2 linked regions of the Alkalihalobacterium alkalinitrilicum genome follow. The protein of the gene in region 2 binds, or shares a complex with, the protein of the main gene of each other region. Links are inferred from orthologs where the notes say so. Each region holds a gene or a part of one and is shown on either strand. Other genes may lie near its edges.

What was found.
Region 1: the proteins of mciZ (region 2) and ftsZ are in contact, whole or in part, in a crystal structure (PDB 4U39), measured with the Bacillus subtilis proteins. The link is inferred for Alkalihalobacterium alkalinitrilicum from one-to-one orthologs.

What each region holds. Positions count from the first base shown.
Region 1 is NZ_KV917368.1:5,342,981-5,351,244, reverse strand. Bases 198-2,978 are described here. They hold ftsZ (cell division protein FtsZ), read right to left. Parts: upstream 2,272-2,978; coding sequence 1,123-2,271; downstream 198-1,122. Other genes in these bases: ftsA (cell division protein FtsA), read right to left, coding at 2,313-2,978; spoIIGA (sigma-E processing peptidase SpoIIGA), read right to left, coding at 198-854. Also shown: more of spoIIGA, read right to left, coding at 1-197; more of ftsA, read right to left, coding at 2,979-3,590; BK574_RS25915 (small basic family protein), read right to left, coding at 3,846-4,205; BK574_RS25910 (DUF881 domain-containing protein), read right to left, coding at 4,213-4,929; BK574_RS25905 (DUF881 domain-containing protein), read right to left, coding at 4,926-5,639; BK574_RS25900 (cell division protein FtsQ/DivIB), read right to left, coding at 5,623-6,402; murB (UDP-N-acetylmuramate dehydrogenase), read right to left, coding at 6,519-7,436; murG (undecaprenyldiphospho-muramoylpentapeptide beta-N-acetylglucosaminyltransferase), read right to left, coding at 7,647-8,264. UniProt on the Bacillus subtilis protein: Essential cell division protein that forms a contractile ring structure (Z ring) at the future cell division site. The regulation of the ring assembly controls the timing and the location of cell division.
Region 2 is NZ_KV917368.1:2,272,798-2,280,994, reverse strand. The notes cover bases 2,633-5,346. They hold mciZ (Z-ring formation inhibitor MciZ), read right to left. Parts: upstream 4,199-5,346; coding sequence 4,067-4,198; downstream 2,633-4,066. Other genes in these bases: BK574_RS10640 (endonuclease Q family protein), read left to right, coding at 4,846-5,346; BK574_RS10645 (NUDIX domain-containing protein), read left to right, coding at 4,295-4,840; BK574_RS10655 (DUF3866 family protein), read left to right, coding at 2,991-4,070; BK574_RS10660 (TlpA disulfide reductase family protein), read left to right, coding at 2,633-2,826. Outside these bases: BK574_RS10675 (permease), read right to left, coding at 1-9; BK574_RS10670 (CobW family GTP-binding protein), read left to right, coding at 203-1,168; undecaprenyl-diphosphatase UppP, read right to left, coding at 1,248-2,078; more of BK574_RS10660, read left to right, coding at 2,278-2,632; more of BK574_RS10640, read left to right, coding at 5,347-6,006; spoIIM (stage II sporulation protein M), read left to right, coding at 6,081-6,728; fur (ferric iron uptake transcriptional regulator), read left to right, coding at 6,842-7,306; BK574_RS10625 (YqzK family protein), read left to right, coding at 7,550-7,780; site-specific tyrosine recombinase XerD, read left to right, coding at 7,811-8,197. UniProt on the Bacillus subtilis protein: Blocks Z-ring formation in the mother cell during sporulation by inhibiting the polymerization of FtsZ. Binds to the minus end of FtsZ and functions as a filament-capping protein. At high concentrations, is capable of both capping and sequestration of FtsZ.

The sequences.
Region 1 (8,264 bases), 3.1 Mb from region 2 along the record:
TTTGATAGTTTCATATCGTTAATCCCAATCAGTACTTTCTTAACAAGATGCTGTTCATCGGCCGTCGTCACTCTAACATAATCTGGCTTAATTGCGACCATAAATTGTTGATCTTTCCCTACGACTCGATATGGTATAATTCTAATTCTTTCTGCTAATGGATGTTTCATCTCAAAAATTCTTTCTAAATTTTCATAATAGAGAAGTAGTTCAATTTCATCAGTATTTAGCATAGAATGTAATGCATCCTTTTCTATGACCATAACAGGGGCTCTAGTAATAGGATCATGTAATTGATTCCCACTATCGACGAGACCTTTCAGTTCTATCGTTTCTTGACCAATTGAGATTTCAACAGTAACGACTTGTTCATAATGAATTTTTCTAGTCTCAACTTGTTTTAACTGATGTTTTGAGAAAAGCCAGACGAGTGGAAAACCAATTAACACAAATAACCAGCTAAACGTACTACCAAACCCTGACGTTTTCGTAAACATGACACCATCTAAAACTTCAAACTCAGTTTGCCAAAAGAAATGAAGCGCAAATAAGCCTCCTCCCGTCATAAAAGTTACAAAGTAAAACATAAATAAGTTTTGAATAAAATAGATCAATCGGTGAAACCCAAAGGCAATTAAAACAATGGCCATTGAGTATAAAAATTTCATCCATGGTTGATAAAACAAATGACCAAATGGTGTAAACATCAAAAAAACGATTAGTGACGCAAATAGAGCTGCTAGGAATAACCGCCATATATGTACCGTTCTTTTTAGTGTTATTGCAGTTATCCAAATTAAGAGAAAGTCAATACATAGATTAAGAACCCAAATTACATCCAAATAAATGGTCATTGCATGTCCTCTCAATCGCAATTTGGTAATGTTTAGCCAAGTATATATCAAATTCTATTTATAAGTCTGTCAGTTTATGACGAGATAAAATAGTTATTTTGATAGATTTTCACATATACTGTCAAAGTAACATATTTACGATTTGACAATATTTTTTATGAATAATAATTTTCAATAATAATAAAATCATTTGTCTCCCATTCCATATAAATCGTTAATCTTTTTAGGTAAAAAAAAAAGTTGGCTCATAGGCCAACTTCTTTTTCATTTACTTTGAACGTCTTTTTCGATTACGTAAAAACGTTGGAATATCAAGTGTATCCGCTTGTTCAGGTTGCTGAGCTTGTGGATTAAATCTCGGCTCCTTCACTTCTTCTTGCTTTGGTTGTGCTTGTGTAGTTGTAGCCTTTGGTTGTACCGAAGGACGTTGCAACTGTTGTCTGTTGTTAACCGTGTTACTTTCACTATCTTCAAATCCCGTTGCAATTACTGTAACAACGATTTCATCTTTTAAGTTCTCATTAATAACAGATCCGAAAATCATATTTACTTCAGAGTCTGAAGCAGCAGAAACAATTTCAGCAGCTTCATGAACTTCGTATAAACTTAAGTTTGAACCACCTGTAATATTCATTAATACCCCTTGGGCACCATCTACTGAAGTTTCAAGTAAAGGACTTGAAATGGCCTTCTTAGCCGCTTCCGTAGCTCGATTTTCACCTGTTGCAATACCAATCCCCATTAGCGCAGACCCTTTATCAACCATAATTGTCTTCACATCTGCAAAGTCTAAGTTAATTAGCCCTGGAACTGCAATTAAATCGGAAATACCTTGTACACCTTGACGAAGAACATTATCCGCTTCACGGAACGCTTCTAGCATTGGAGTATTTTTATCAACAATTTCCAAAAGGCGATCATTAGGAATAACAATTAATGTATCAACTTTCTCTTTTAAAGCGTCGATACCACCACCAGCTTGTGTCGAACGTTTACGTCCTTCAAACGTAAATGGTCGCGTTACAACACCTACTGTTAATGCTCCTAATTCTTTAGCAATTTCAGCGATTACTGGTGCAGCACCTGTTCCTGTACCTCCACCCATGCCTGCTGTAATAAACACCATATCAGCGCCTTTTAACGCTTCTTCAAGTTGCTCTCTACTTTCTTCTGCAGCTTTTTTTCCGATATCTGGATTTGCACCTGCACCAAGTCCGCGAGTTAATTTACCACCTAATTGTAGCTTGATTTCTGCTTTCGATAAATGCAAAGCTTGTGCATCTGTATTTACAGCGATAAACTCAACGCCTTGTAAACCATTTTCGATCATACGGTTAACAGCGTTACTTCCGCCACCGCCAACACCGATGACTTTGATTGTCGCTAGTTGTTCCATATCCATTTCAAACTCTAACATGTAAGGTCCTCCTAATTCATCATGTATGCCGTAAATCACGATTATTCAAAGAATACTTTAAACCAATTCTTCACCTTTTTCATACCTTCTTTATCCTCTTTCGCCTTAGGAGCTGCTTTTTCCTTCTTAGGATTCGTCTTTTCTCCTTGATTCAAGTCAGAAACCGAGGCTGCAACTTCTTTTCCTTGAATTTTAACATTACGATAAGCAAATTGGATTAATCCAACACCCATTGTATATTGAGGTTCACGAACACCAATATAATCAGGTATAGCAATTCTTACATTACTTTGTAACACTTCACGAGCTAATTCTAAAACTCCTGGAACCATAACTGCTCCTCCAGTAAGTACATAGCCACCCGGTAAATCACGATACCCTAACCGATGAACTTCTTTTTCAATGAGTTCAAATATTTCATCCATTCGTGCTTCAATAATGTGTGCAATATCATACTGCGAAAATTCATCTTGATCATTACTTCCGATAACAGCCACTTTAAACAGTTCTGCATCTGATGCTTCATCAATGTAGGCATGTCCATACTTTAATTTAATACGTTCTGCTTCTTCACTAGAAGTACGTAACCCAATCGCAATATCATTCGTAACATGGTCTCCGCCAATCGGTATAACAGAAGTAGTTTTCAGTGTCCCTTGTTCAAAGATAGAAACAGTAGTTGAACCACCACCAATATCGACAAGGCCTACTCCAAGACTTTTCTCATCTTTAGAGATCGCAACTGCACCACCTGCAAGTGGTTGAAGGCATATGTCAGCAATTTGTAAACCAGCTCGCTCTACACACCGCAACAAATTATGTAATATAGTTTTGGATCCAGTGATAATAGTGCCTTCCATCTCTAACCTTACACCGATCATTCCTCGTGGATCATTAATTTCATCTAAACCATCAACGATAAATTGACGTGGAATAACGTCAATGATTTCACGTTCTGGTGGAATTGATACCACTTGGGCTGCATCGATGACTCGAGCGATATCTTCATCACCAATTTCACGGTCAGGGCTAGAGACAGCAACCACACCATGACAAGGCTGTAACTGAACATGATTCCCATTAACACCTACTATAACTTGCTTTATCGATAAACCGATCATGCGCTCCGCTTGATCGACAGCTCTCTTAATTGATTTTACAGTTTCATCAATATCTACAATGGAGCCTTTCTTTATCCCATGGGACTTCGTATTTCCAACACCAATGATGTTTAGTGTTCCATTGGCCATTTCTCCAATGATAACTCTTACATTGGATGTACCGATGTCTAAGCTTACATAAATATCATTGTTGTTCATCTGTGGCACCTCCTTTTTATTCTGTATAGCATAAAAACACTGCTATATTTTTAACTGAAACTTCTGTGATTATCAATTGCGTTAACGATTAAAAAGTTCTAGTGAGAGAATATGAAGAGAAATTCATCTAACTATAAAATAATTCAACATTAAATGTAGTTTCCCTTTTATTTTTTTTGTTTTTCTTTACATTTCTCACTTTTTTTTCAAAAATCCTCTTGTTTTCATAACTTAAGAGAACCATTATATCGTTTTCTAAGCCTTGTTTTCATTCCTTCTTTCGTTCCAATTCGACAACAACATCCGACGTATAACTGCAATATTATTGAAAAGTCTTACACCGAAAGCAAATATTGCTGCTAAATATAAGTCTACACCAAGATGAACACCTAGAAAAGCTAAACCTGCAGCAAGAAGGATATTAAAAAAGAAACCTGTTAAAAAAACATTGGAATCAAAGCTGTGTTGTAAATGAGCACGTATTCCACCGAATAATGTATCTAATGCAGCTAATACCGCAATTGACAAATAGTTGGAATACTCATCAGGTATACGAAACTCTGTAAAAAATCCTAAAATTACCCCTAAAATTAGACCAATAATTGGTAACCACATCGGTCAGTTAATCCTCCTTCATTTGCTCCATATACCTCACCCTTGGTGTATCATCAAAAGCTGGTAATTCAAGATAGTTAATTGGCGTAGACGTTAATTTTAAATTATCAATTTCAAAATACTCTACTGATTCAGAAACGACCATTTCATTATGAAGTTTTTCAGCATCGTTTGATATAACTTTTATTTCTATAGGTAATGGTGGAAGTCTCCTATTATTAACACGAGTTACTCCATTTACTTCTCGAAAGGCAGTTGTTGAAATAATTCTTTGATTACCGATCGCAATCTCTTTAGCTCCATTAAAATTTAACTCGTTAACAAGAAAACGAAGTAAAACTGGAGATACTGAGTGCCTTTGATTCCCAAAAAATTGATCATGATATAGGGGCTCGATTATAAGGATAATTCCTTCACCCGATACTTCTGTTAAACCCGCTTCTTTTCTTAGACTATCAATTTGGTCTTCCATTACGTTTTCAACGTTTTCCTTATGGTCATTTAACGAAACTTCATATTGATCTATTAATGAAGCATATTTATCAATTTCTTGTACTAGTTGCTGGTGCTTGTCCTGTTCTGCACGTAATTCTTTACGCAATTCTCGAATATCTCTCGTATCCCTGACTACAGGTTCTTTTGTTGATTGAAATTGAATTGCTAACATAAAACCAATAATAAGAGTCACAATCATAAAAATGACTTGTTTACTCAATGATGTCACCTGCTTTCAGATAAGTAAGGTTCCATAATAACTTCATTTTTTTGTTGCACCCTTACTTCGATAAGATCATTCACTAACTGGTCCCTTACTCCACCAGGTAATGTCATTGAGCCTTCTAAACTTAAAGAATCTCCTATGGCCGTAACTACAAATGGCGCATAAGACGTATGACCATCAATATAAATAACAGGTCCAATACATTGAATAAATGAATTGTGCGATAGACGGTGCCCATTAATCGCAACAGCTTCAGCGCCAGCGACTAATAATTCTTGAACGACTTTATGAACATGTTCTTCATGAACAATATAATCATTAGGGTTAGCTCCATCGGGAACATATGAATTGTCGGCTAATGTGACTTCAACTCCAGGCCCATTAACTTTAACAGTACCTACTATTTTTCTCAATCTGTCTAAATCCTCAATTAAAGAGGCTACTCTAACTTCTTGTTCTTCCGTTAAATCTGCAATTTCAGCTTCAATTTCTCTTAGTTGAGCTTGGTACCCTCGTAAGTCTTCTTGTAAATTACGGTTGACTGCTTGCTCTAGTATAATATTATTACGTAATTCATCTTCATGTCTCCATTGGCGCTGTGAGATTGGATTTGTATCTTGATGCTCATTAGCAAATTGATAAGATAATGCTATGATAAACCCCGTTACCAATAAGACAAGGGAAAGAATAACGTGTTTACCCCTCACCTTCACCTTCTTCTTCCTCCTCAACGTCAAACTCTTCGAAATAAGGAGTCATCCTCATATGGATAATCCCTATCTTATTTGGGTCTATTTCTTTAACAATTGAAGGATAAGGTGCAATTTTATCGGAAAAATCCCGAACGGTTGAATGCACTTCATGCCCATCATTCATAAAAACAATAATTCTTAGTGGATCGGCTTCCGTAGGTGTATAGTAAATTTCTGAGATTCTATTAAAAAGTCCATCGGATAACTTTGTTAGTTCAGCTGCTAGCTCTTGGGCAACTGGTCCAGGTTCCCAGTCTCTTAAGATAGGAGCATCTACTGGCATTACATTAGGGGGTAATTCCTCTAAAAAAGCCCCTGTACTTAAAATCGGATAATACTTTCCTTCTTGGTACATATACGCCACTCGTTGATATTCAACGATATGGATTTCAATCTTATTTGGAAACTTTCTTGAAATGTCTGCTGACTCAATTTCCTTTAAAGAAACTATTCGGGCAATTACTTCTTCTTTATCAAGTTGCCAAATGCTTGTCCCACTACTTAATTTCGAACTATTGACGATTATCTCTTTAGGTAAGTAATCATTTCCGTGGACTTCGATCGTCTTAATGTGACTTAACGGAGATTGAAAATATATTACTAAGAGGATGAGTAAAAAAAAGAAAGACAAAAAGAAAATTAATCTTCGGTTCGCTCGTTGCTTTCTTTGTTCCTTTAACTTAGGAATTCTGTCGTTGATGGTAATGACTTTTTCATCAGCCATAGTCCAACCTCCATTATACACGCCCATATTTCGAAAACGGCATAAAAGATTTATGCCGTTTCATTTTGAGAATTGTGTTTACATCTTTGTATTATAGCACAAAACAACGGATTTGCTCAGTCGTTGTTTTCTTTTTTTCCTACAATCTCAACTTCTGTTTCTATTTCTACAGCGAACTTCTCACGTATTGTGTTTTTTATATGTTGAATAAGACTTAGTACATCATCTGCCTTTGCATCTGCAACGTTCACAATGAAGTTTCCATGCATGTCTGAAACTTGAGCACCACCTAATTGAAATCCTTTTAACCCCGCTTTTTCAATTAATTGACCAGCATAATTAGGTAAAGGGTTTCTAAAGACACTACCAGCACACGGGTAATTCCACGGTTGAGAAACACGTCTATAATCTTTATTTTTTTGCATCACTCTCACAATTTCGTCACGGTTTCCTGCTTTTAGTTGAAAAGTCGCTTCAACACAAATTCCATTTTCCTTTTGTAATTTAGACGTTCGGTAAGAAAAGTCTAATTCTTCGTTTGTAAGCCATTTCATTGTGCCATCCTCAAATAGAATATGCGCCTTCGATAAAATTTGCGATATATCAGATCCATGAGCACCTGCGTTCATAAAAACAGCACCACCGACCGACCCAGGAATCCCGCTAGCAAATTCTAATCCTGAAAGGCCTTTTTTACTTATCACCATGGCCAGTTTGATTACTGAATAGCCACCACCGACGGTAATTTCCTCACCGTCAATTTCAAGGTGACTAATTCCGTCTCCTAATTTGATGACAACTCCCTCAATTCCTAGATCACTGACAAGTAAGTTTGAACCTCTTCCAATAACACGCCAAGGGATATTCTCTCTTCGAATAATCCCCATTAACTTCTTCAATGCTGCTATATTTTTAGGCTCAACTAATACTTCAGCTGGGCCACCGATTTTCCAAGTCGTATGATTGGCCAACGGTTCCTGGACGAGGACTTTACCAATATCTTTATCTCTAAGTTGCTGAATAAACGGTTCCATCGTCTTATATCTCCTCACTTCTTAAGAAAAGCACCAACACTGCCACGAAGGGCCAATGCGATGTCTTTTCTATTCTTTACTTTGACCATTTCAATGGTTTAATTTAACAATCCTTCATTTCAAATTACTATAATATATGCTCCTGCCTAATTAGCTGTGTTTCATAAATATAGTAAATAATATTAGTACTTATATATAGCAAAATAAAGGTTATTTTTTTGCCAATTCGGCTAGTAACTCTACAAAATGTTCCGCAGCTTTAGGCATTCCAAGAGAAAGAGCTGCTTTATGCATTTCTTCCCATTTTCCAGTCTTTTTAAAAATGGAATCAATATCTTCAAGCAATACTTTCCCACTCATTTCTTTTTCAAGAAGAACAATTGCAGCACCTTTTACGCTAAGTGAACGCGCATTTTTTTCTTGATGATTATTTGTTACATATGGACTCGGAATTAAAATGCTTGGTAATCCTAACGCTGTGATCTCAGCTAAAGTTGTCGCACCTGCTCTTGCCACAATTAAATCTACACCAGCTAATACTTCTGGCATGTTATGAATAAACGGTTTTATAATGACATTATCAGGGTTTCCTTTCGCTCTCACTGCTTCCATTACCTTTTCATAATGAACTTGCCCCGTCACATATAAAAACTGATAATCGAAGTTTTTCATTTCGGGTAACACTTCTAAAAAAGCATCATTAATCGGTTTCGCTCCGCGGCTACCACCAACAATTAATATAGATTTTTTCCCTTCTTTTAGTCCAACAGACTCTCGACCACGGTTTGCGTCTGTAGAGATAACTTCTGAGGCTCGAGGATTTCCTAA
Region 2 (8,197 bases):
CAAATTCATAGTTCTCTCCTAAAAAGGTAGATTTTTAGCTAAATAGTATTTTATCATAGATGCTAGTCTTTTCGTAGAAGAAGAATTATTTGTTAAGAAAATGAAAAGAAAGTCACAAATAATAATGATTCCTATTTGTTAAAATAACTAGTATATTGTATGCTTATTTCAATAGATTATGTTAGTAAAGGTGGTTCTAACGATGGCAAAACCAATTCCAGTATATTTGATAACTGGTTTTTTAGGAAGTGGAAAAACAACAGTACTGCAAAAGGCTGTTCAGGCAGCAAAAAATAAAGGATTACAGCCTGCACTCATTTTAAATGAATTAGGAGAAGTGAACGTTGAGCAAGGATTATTTGCTAAAGAACAGATGGTTGAAATGCTGAACGGTTGTATTTGTTGTACCATTTCTGCTGATATGACAAGGGAACTTTCACTTTTTTTAGAAGGAAATGAAGATGTGGACATTCTTTTTATTGAAGGAACAGGAGTCGCTGATCCTGCTGAAATAGTCGAAGCTTTGACCCACCCTACTTTAATAGATAAAGTAAACCTAGTCTCAACGATAGGTATGGTAGATGGGAGCAAGTATTTAGAATATCAGAGTATATTTTCAAGTTCAAAAGAAATTAGAGAGATTTTGAAGAGACAAATTAGCTCATCCTCTCTAGTCATACTGAATAAAGTCGATTTAATAAAAGATAAAGAGTTAGTAAAAGTGAAAAAAAAGATCGAAGCCCTCGTTGATGAACGAGCAGAATTTGTTGAGACAACACACGGTGAAGTAGATCAAGATGTCCTTTTAAAGAAAAGGGTATTAAATCTGAATTACTCGGTTTCTTCTGATGGTGATCATCATCGTCATGATAATAATAACCACCACCATCATCATATGTTTGAGGCAATCACGTTAAGAGATATACCAGCTGTGAATCGGATCCATTTTGAAAACTGGCTAAAAAGTATGCCAGAAGTAGTAAGGAGTAAAGGAATATTACAATTTGATGAAACGCCAAAAACATTTCAATATCAATACGCATCAGGCCAACTTATGTTAAGTCACATAAAGGATCAATTAACCGTTAAACCTTGCATTATTTTAATAGGAAACGAATTAAATGGTGAAGAAATTAGAAGAACCTTTCAACAGTTAGTTGGTAAATAAAATAAGGTTGCAAAGAAAGACGGACACAGCTGTGTCCGTCTTTCTAGCTAAGGCCTATCCAAAGGTCAGCGCTTTTTCCTTAAATATCCATAATGGTTTCAGGATTAATAAATAGGGCAACTAGGATGGCAACAATAAAGCAGTAAATTGCAAAGTAAAATAGCTTGCTTTTCTTTAAGAATTCAATGAGCCAAACAATTCCTAACCACGAAAAAATAAATGTTGCTATAAAAGATACTATGAGTGCTGGGGCACCGATCGCACTAAACATTCCTGAACCGATTTCGTCTATGGCAAGGACTGACGATCCAAGAATAACTGGGATGACTAGTAGGAAAGAATAACGTACCGCAGTATCTCTACTCAATCCAGCTAATAGGGCAACAATTAATGTTGCACCAGATCTTGAGATACCAGGGAGTACAGCAAGCGTTTGACCTAAACCAACAACAATCGAATCTTTAAATGTCATATCCTCTTCTGTTCGTGAACCGTATTTGTGGAACCGTTCAATCAAAATAAGTGAAAGGCCTGTAAAAGTTAAGGCAGCTGCAATAAAATAAGGGGTCTTCATCGTGTCACCAACAACGTCTTTTAAAACTAGACCAAGCCCGCCTGTAATTCCTGTTGCAACAATGATATAAATACCAAAGAAGAAATGGACTTTATTTTCCTTAGAGCGATTCCCTAAATATTTAAAAAAGCCCGTTAATACATCAATAATGTCTTTTCGGAAATAAATGATTACAGCCAATATTGAAGCCATATGTAAATAAATTTCAAAGGCTAAACCAGGAAATGTATATCCAAAAATCATTTGTGTAATAACGATATGTGCTGTACTTGATACTGGTAGAAATTCAGTGATTCCTTGGACGATACCAAAAATTAATGCTTCGATGATAGACATAAAAAGCCCCTCTCTTCATATAACCAAAAATAAACTAAGCCGAATTCATTCTAGCAAATACTCACTGATTAATAAAGAATAAAATTATGAAAAAGTTTCAGAATGTAAGGAGATTGTCACTCTCTTATTATATATAGATGCTTAAACCGTGATATGATATAAAAAGATGGAAAGTTCGGATAGAAATGAGGTAATAGGATTGAAGAATAGACGATTGATCAGTATTTTAACTTTAATAATAGCTGTTGGGTTAATTATTTTTGTAATAGCTACAAATAGTGAAAAGGCATTAGGTGTGGACAAAGGGTTAAAAGCGATCGACTTTACTTTACCTGTTTGGGGAGAAGAAGGCGTAGAGGCGTCTTTATCTGATTATGAAGGCAACATAATTATATTAAATTTCTGGGCGACTTGGTGTCCTCCTTGTAAGGATGAAATGCCAGATTTTATGCAGTTTCAAGAAGATTATGGTCAACTTGGTATCGAAGTAGTAACTGTGAATATGTACTATTACGAAAGAAGAGCCACAGTTGAAGAAGATATAAAAGAATTTATGGAAGAAGTTAATGTTACGTTACCGACGTTACTCGATATTGAAGCTGTAGTGAATGATACGTATCAACCACCAGGTTTCCCGATGACGTACATTATCGACCAGGACCGTGTGATCCAACAAGTTGTTCGTGGAGAAGTCAATTACGAAATGCTCGAACATTTAGTGCTACCAATTGCTAAGGAGGCTGATTAAATCAGTCTCTTTTTAAGTTTTTGAGCCTACTTCAATACTATAGAAGTCAGTTAGCTTACCAACATATAGGGATAGACACTTAATGAATCTGCACACATGATACATATTTTGTTAAATACTGGATATGATAATAGTGGTGCTTTCTATGATGTAGGAGTGTTGTTATGTATGCGGATGAGGTAGTTTTTGTTAAGAGGATTATTTATGAGGACGATAGTATACAATTATTAGAAACATCAGGTGGCTCGGGTAGAGCGTTATTATATAGAAATTTCTTTCCAAGTGTACAAGAAGGGAAAAATGTAATTGTCAATGTAACAGCCACTTTACTTCACTTAGGAACAGGTGGTTGGGACATTGTGAAATCTGTTCCCGATACATTACCTTATCAGGAGGTGACTAGTAACGGGCATATTATGAAAGCAAGATATATGCCAAATCAACATAGTGTACTTTCTGTTGAAGCACAAGAAAGCGAAGATCATGCTCTGTTTCAGTCGACGTTTAATTTAGAGGGAAAACCAATTTTGTTAGCAGAATTACATAGTATGATTCCACTGGTCTATGTTCTTATGAAAAAAATTGATCCAAATGTGAAATTATCGGTCATTATTAGTGATGAAGCAGCATTACCTCTTATGTTAAGTGAACATATGAGAATTTTAAAGAAGGAAAAAGATTTTCATTCCATTACAGTCGGACAGGCGTTTGGTGGAGAGTTTGAGGCGGTAAACTTAATTACTGCATTGCAATTTGCAGTTCAAAAATTGAAAAGTGATATCATCATGATTAGTCTTGGCCCAGGAGTTGTTGGGACAGGTACGGTTTATGGATTTAGTGGCATGGAATTAGCTAATTGGGCTAATATCGTCAGTAGTTTAAATGGGCAACCTGTATGGGTTCCGCGAGTATCTTTTAAAGACCGTCGAGAACGACACTATGGAATTAGTCATCATACCATCACCCCACTAATGAAATTTACATACACTAAAAGTATTGTTCCCTTACCGCATCTAGCGAATAGCCACTATCATGTCCTTGCAGAACAAGCTGACAAATTAAAAGAAAAGCATATGGTTAATTGGGTAGAACAGAAAGATTTCAAGCCGATATTAGAAGCAGCTCTAGAAAGTTATCCTAAATCAATTACAACGATGGGGCGAGCGTATAATGATGACCCAACGTTTTTTTATTCGGTTGCGGCCGCTGTTTATACTGCATATCATATAAACACATTAGATTAGCGTTTGGAAATATCATTTCGCCATTGCTCAATGGTCTCATATTTTTTCATATACTGTTTTAGGATTGCATTAATTTGCCAGCTTTTCCCTACTAACGTAACACCTTGACTCGTTACATAAACCTTCATAAAATCACCTCCTGTAATTGTTCGCATCATGAAGTAGAAATGGCTATGATAGACTGTATGAGAGACTCAAATTGTTTAGAACTTGGAGGAGATTGTATGTCAAAACAATTCTATGAAAAAACACTAAAATCTGAAACTTTGTATGAAGGAAGAATTATTGATCTTGTTCTTGAAGATGTAGAGTTACCAAACGGTAAAATGAGTAAACGTGAGATCGTAAAACATCCAGGTGCAGTTGCGATCATTCCTGTGACCGTAGAAGGGAAATTGGTGCTGATTAGACAATTTAGAAAAGCGTTAGAAAGAAATATCGTTGAGATCCCTGCAGGGAAATTAGAAGTTGGGGAAAAGCCTGAAGTATGTGCAATGAGAGAATTGGAAGAGGAAACGGGCTATAAGACTAATCATATGGAAAAAGTGATTTCTTTTTATACATCACCTGGCTTTGCAGATGAGTTTGTCCATATTTATTTTACTAATCAGCTTGAGCAAGGAGTTGTAAATCCGGATGAAGATGAGTTTGTAGAGAAATTAGAAGTGACGGTGGAAGAAGCTGAGAAAATGATCTTAACGAATGAGATTTTCGATGCAAAAACAGCATATGCTGTTCAATGGTTAAAATTAAGAAACCAAAATAGGTGATGTAATTGCAAGAGTACTTTGTGGATTTACATATTCATATCGGAAGAACAAAAACAGGGAAACCAGTAAAAATTACTGCATCGAAATTATTAACTTTACCGAAAGTTATTGAATTTAGTAAAAAGATAAAAGGATTAGACATGATTGGGGTTATCGACTGTCACTCCCCAGAGGTGTTAGAAGAAATACAAGATTATATACGGGATTACTCCGCTGAAGAAGTTAGTGGAGGAGGTATTCGGTTTCAAAATGGGATTTTACTAATCTTAGGATCGGAATTAGAAATATATAATGAAAATTGCGATGGTCCATTTCATGTATTAACGTATTTTCCTACTATAAAATCAATGAAAAAATTTAGTTATTGGCTTTCCGAACGAGTTACAAATGTAACATTAAGTACTCAAAGAGTTTATGAAAAAAGTGAAGCAATTCAATTGAAGGTAAAAGAATTGGATGGTTTGTTTATCCCTGCTCATGCATTTACACCCCATAAAGGATTATACGGAAAAGGGGTAAAAAAGAGTCTAACGGAAGTGTTTCAACTGAATGATATCGACGGAATTGAACTTGGATTAAGTTCTGATACAAATCTAGTAAAAGATATTGCGGAATTAAATACCGTTTCCTTCTTATCTAATTCAGATGCTCATTCGTTAGAAAAAATCGGCCGAGAATATCAATTAATTAAGATGAAGCAAGCGAGTTTCAGGGAACTCCAGTTCGCGCTACATCAAAAACAAGGGCGACATATTGTAAAGAACTTTGGTTTAAATCCACGGTTAGGTAAATATTATCACACATGTTGTGAATTATGCTTTACTAATGTGCAAGATGGCAAAGTCTGCCCTAATTGCTCAAGTAGGAGAATTACGAAAGGTGTATTTGAAAGACTACAGGAGTTGGCTAATCCTAACGATAACACTGGTTTACGGCCACCGTATATTCATCATATCCCCTTAGAATTTATACCAAAGCTGGGACCTAAAACGTTAATGAAATTAAGAGATCGCTTTGGAAATGATATGAGCATTATTCACGATACGAATTACAATGAATTAAGGGAGGTCGTCAATGATGAAATTGCAAAGATGATCGTACTTAGTCGTACAGGGGGGGTGTCCATTTCTGCAGGGGGAGCAGGGAAGTACGGCAAAATCGAATAAAGTTAATAGATTACAGTCATAGACCTCTATTAAACATCATAGATTGAACTAACAGGTGTTTAGGAGGGGCATATATGAGAGGGAAACGTAATCGCTTTGGACAAGTTGTAGCTAGTCATATAGATGAAAATCGCTCTATTTATATTTTTACGATTATATTATTTTTGATGGGGATTATATTTGGTGCCATTGTCGTAAACAGTTTAAGTCTTACTCAAAAAAATGATTTATATTTGTATTTAAATCAATTTTTCGGGCAAGTTGCAGATGGCCAAATTGCCGAATCGTCTGCAATGTTTACGCAAAGCTTTGCCCACTATGCAAAGTATGTTGGGTTAATGTGGATCCTAGGGTTATCAATTATCGGACTACCAGTAATCCTCATTTTATTGTTTTTAAAAGGAGTTGTCGTAGGGTTTACTGTCGGCTTTTTAGTGAATCAAATGGGAATGTCAGGGTTTCTCCTTTCTTTTGTTTCAATCATGCCACAAAATTTTGTGCTTGTTCCAGCCTTTATTATAGTAGGAACTGGTGCGATTTCATTTTCATTAATCATGATCCGTAACCAGTTTATTAAGAGGAGCAACCAACCTATTTTCCCTCTCTTTACAAAATATTCAATGTTAATACTTTGCGTAGGTGCTGTACTTGCATTAGCTTCGGCCTTCGAAGCGTATGTATCTCCGTTTTTGATGAAAGTAGTAATTAATAATTTTATGTGATTATTAAATTATAATAATTATAGTTAGTTATTGATAATGACTATCGTTTGACACCTTTAATTGGAAACATTATAATATATACAGATTAGCGTGTTTTCAGGGGGGGTAAACGAGTGGAGAAAAGAGTAGATCGAATAAAGAAACAACTTCATTCACAAAGTTATAAGCTAACACCACAACGAGAAGCAACAGTTAGAGTTCTTCTTGAACATGAAGAAGATCATCTAAGTGCTGAAGATGTTTACCTTCTAGTAAAAGAAAAGTCACCAGAAATAGGTTTAGCGACGGTCTATAGAACGCTAGAGTTATTGACTGAACTAAAAGTAGTGGACAAAATTAACTTTGGAGACGGTGTTTCACGTTATGACTTAAGAAAAGAAGGTGCAGACCACTTTCATCACCATTTAGTTTGTATTGAATGTGGTTCGGTGGATGAAATTCAAGAAGACCTTTTAGGTGATGTTGAGAAAATTGTAGAGCTTGATTGGAATTTTCAAATAAAAGATCACCGACTGACTTTTCATGGGATTTGTCATAGGTGTCATGATCATAAACCAACTGAAGAAAACAATGACTAACCCTTTTACTTACCTAAAAGGGTTTTTTTATCCAAAAATGTGTAACAATTGCAATTGGATTTTCTTGAAATTCAACAACTGTTTTTAATATTTTTACTCCAAACCAAAAAGTAGATTTATTATTTTTTACAGAAACTTGTACTTATAAGGTATAAACGTATTTTATATTGGCATACCTTGTAATAAAAGAGTTGTGTATAGATGATAAACGTTTTTATAGTGGTGGTTAGGAGGTTGGGTTAAATGAATTCATGGTTTGAAGCCATTTGGAATACATTTAAAGTATTCGTGTTATTTATGGGATGCACACTTTTGTTCTATTATGGTATTCTATGGGTAAGTGAAGAATATGAAAGCTATCATAGATATGATGAGCCTAAAGGTAGGGCTGTAAAAGTCATTCAAATGGAGCAAATGAGTGAACAGCCAAGTTGGTTTGATAGGCTCTTACTTTTCTATCATTTTGGAGAGTAAAATTACTATTATTGGATAGGGGAAATGGCCATGCTAGAGCATATTGAAGAGTTTATCCACTATAGTATGGTAGAACGTGGACTTTCAAATAATACGATCGAATCTTATCGAAGAGATTTAAAACAGTATATAAAGTATATGAAAGAAGTAGAGCAAATGAATGCGATTGAATTTATTGATCGTAACGGAATATTAAACTATTTATATTTCTTGAAAGATAAAGGAAGAGCGGATACGACGATTGCTAGAACAATTGCCTCAATTCGCTCTTTCCATCAATTTTGTCTAAGAGAGAAAATCTCTGATAAAGACCCTACTGTACATATTGAAACACCAAAGGCGCAGAAACGGTTACCTAAAGTTCTTTCTACACACGAAGTTGAGGCTTTGCTTGACACGTCTAATGGTAACTCTGAA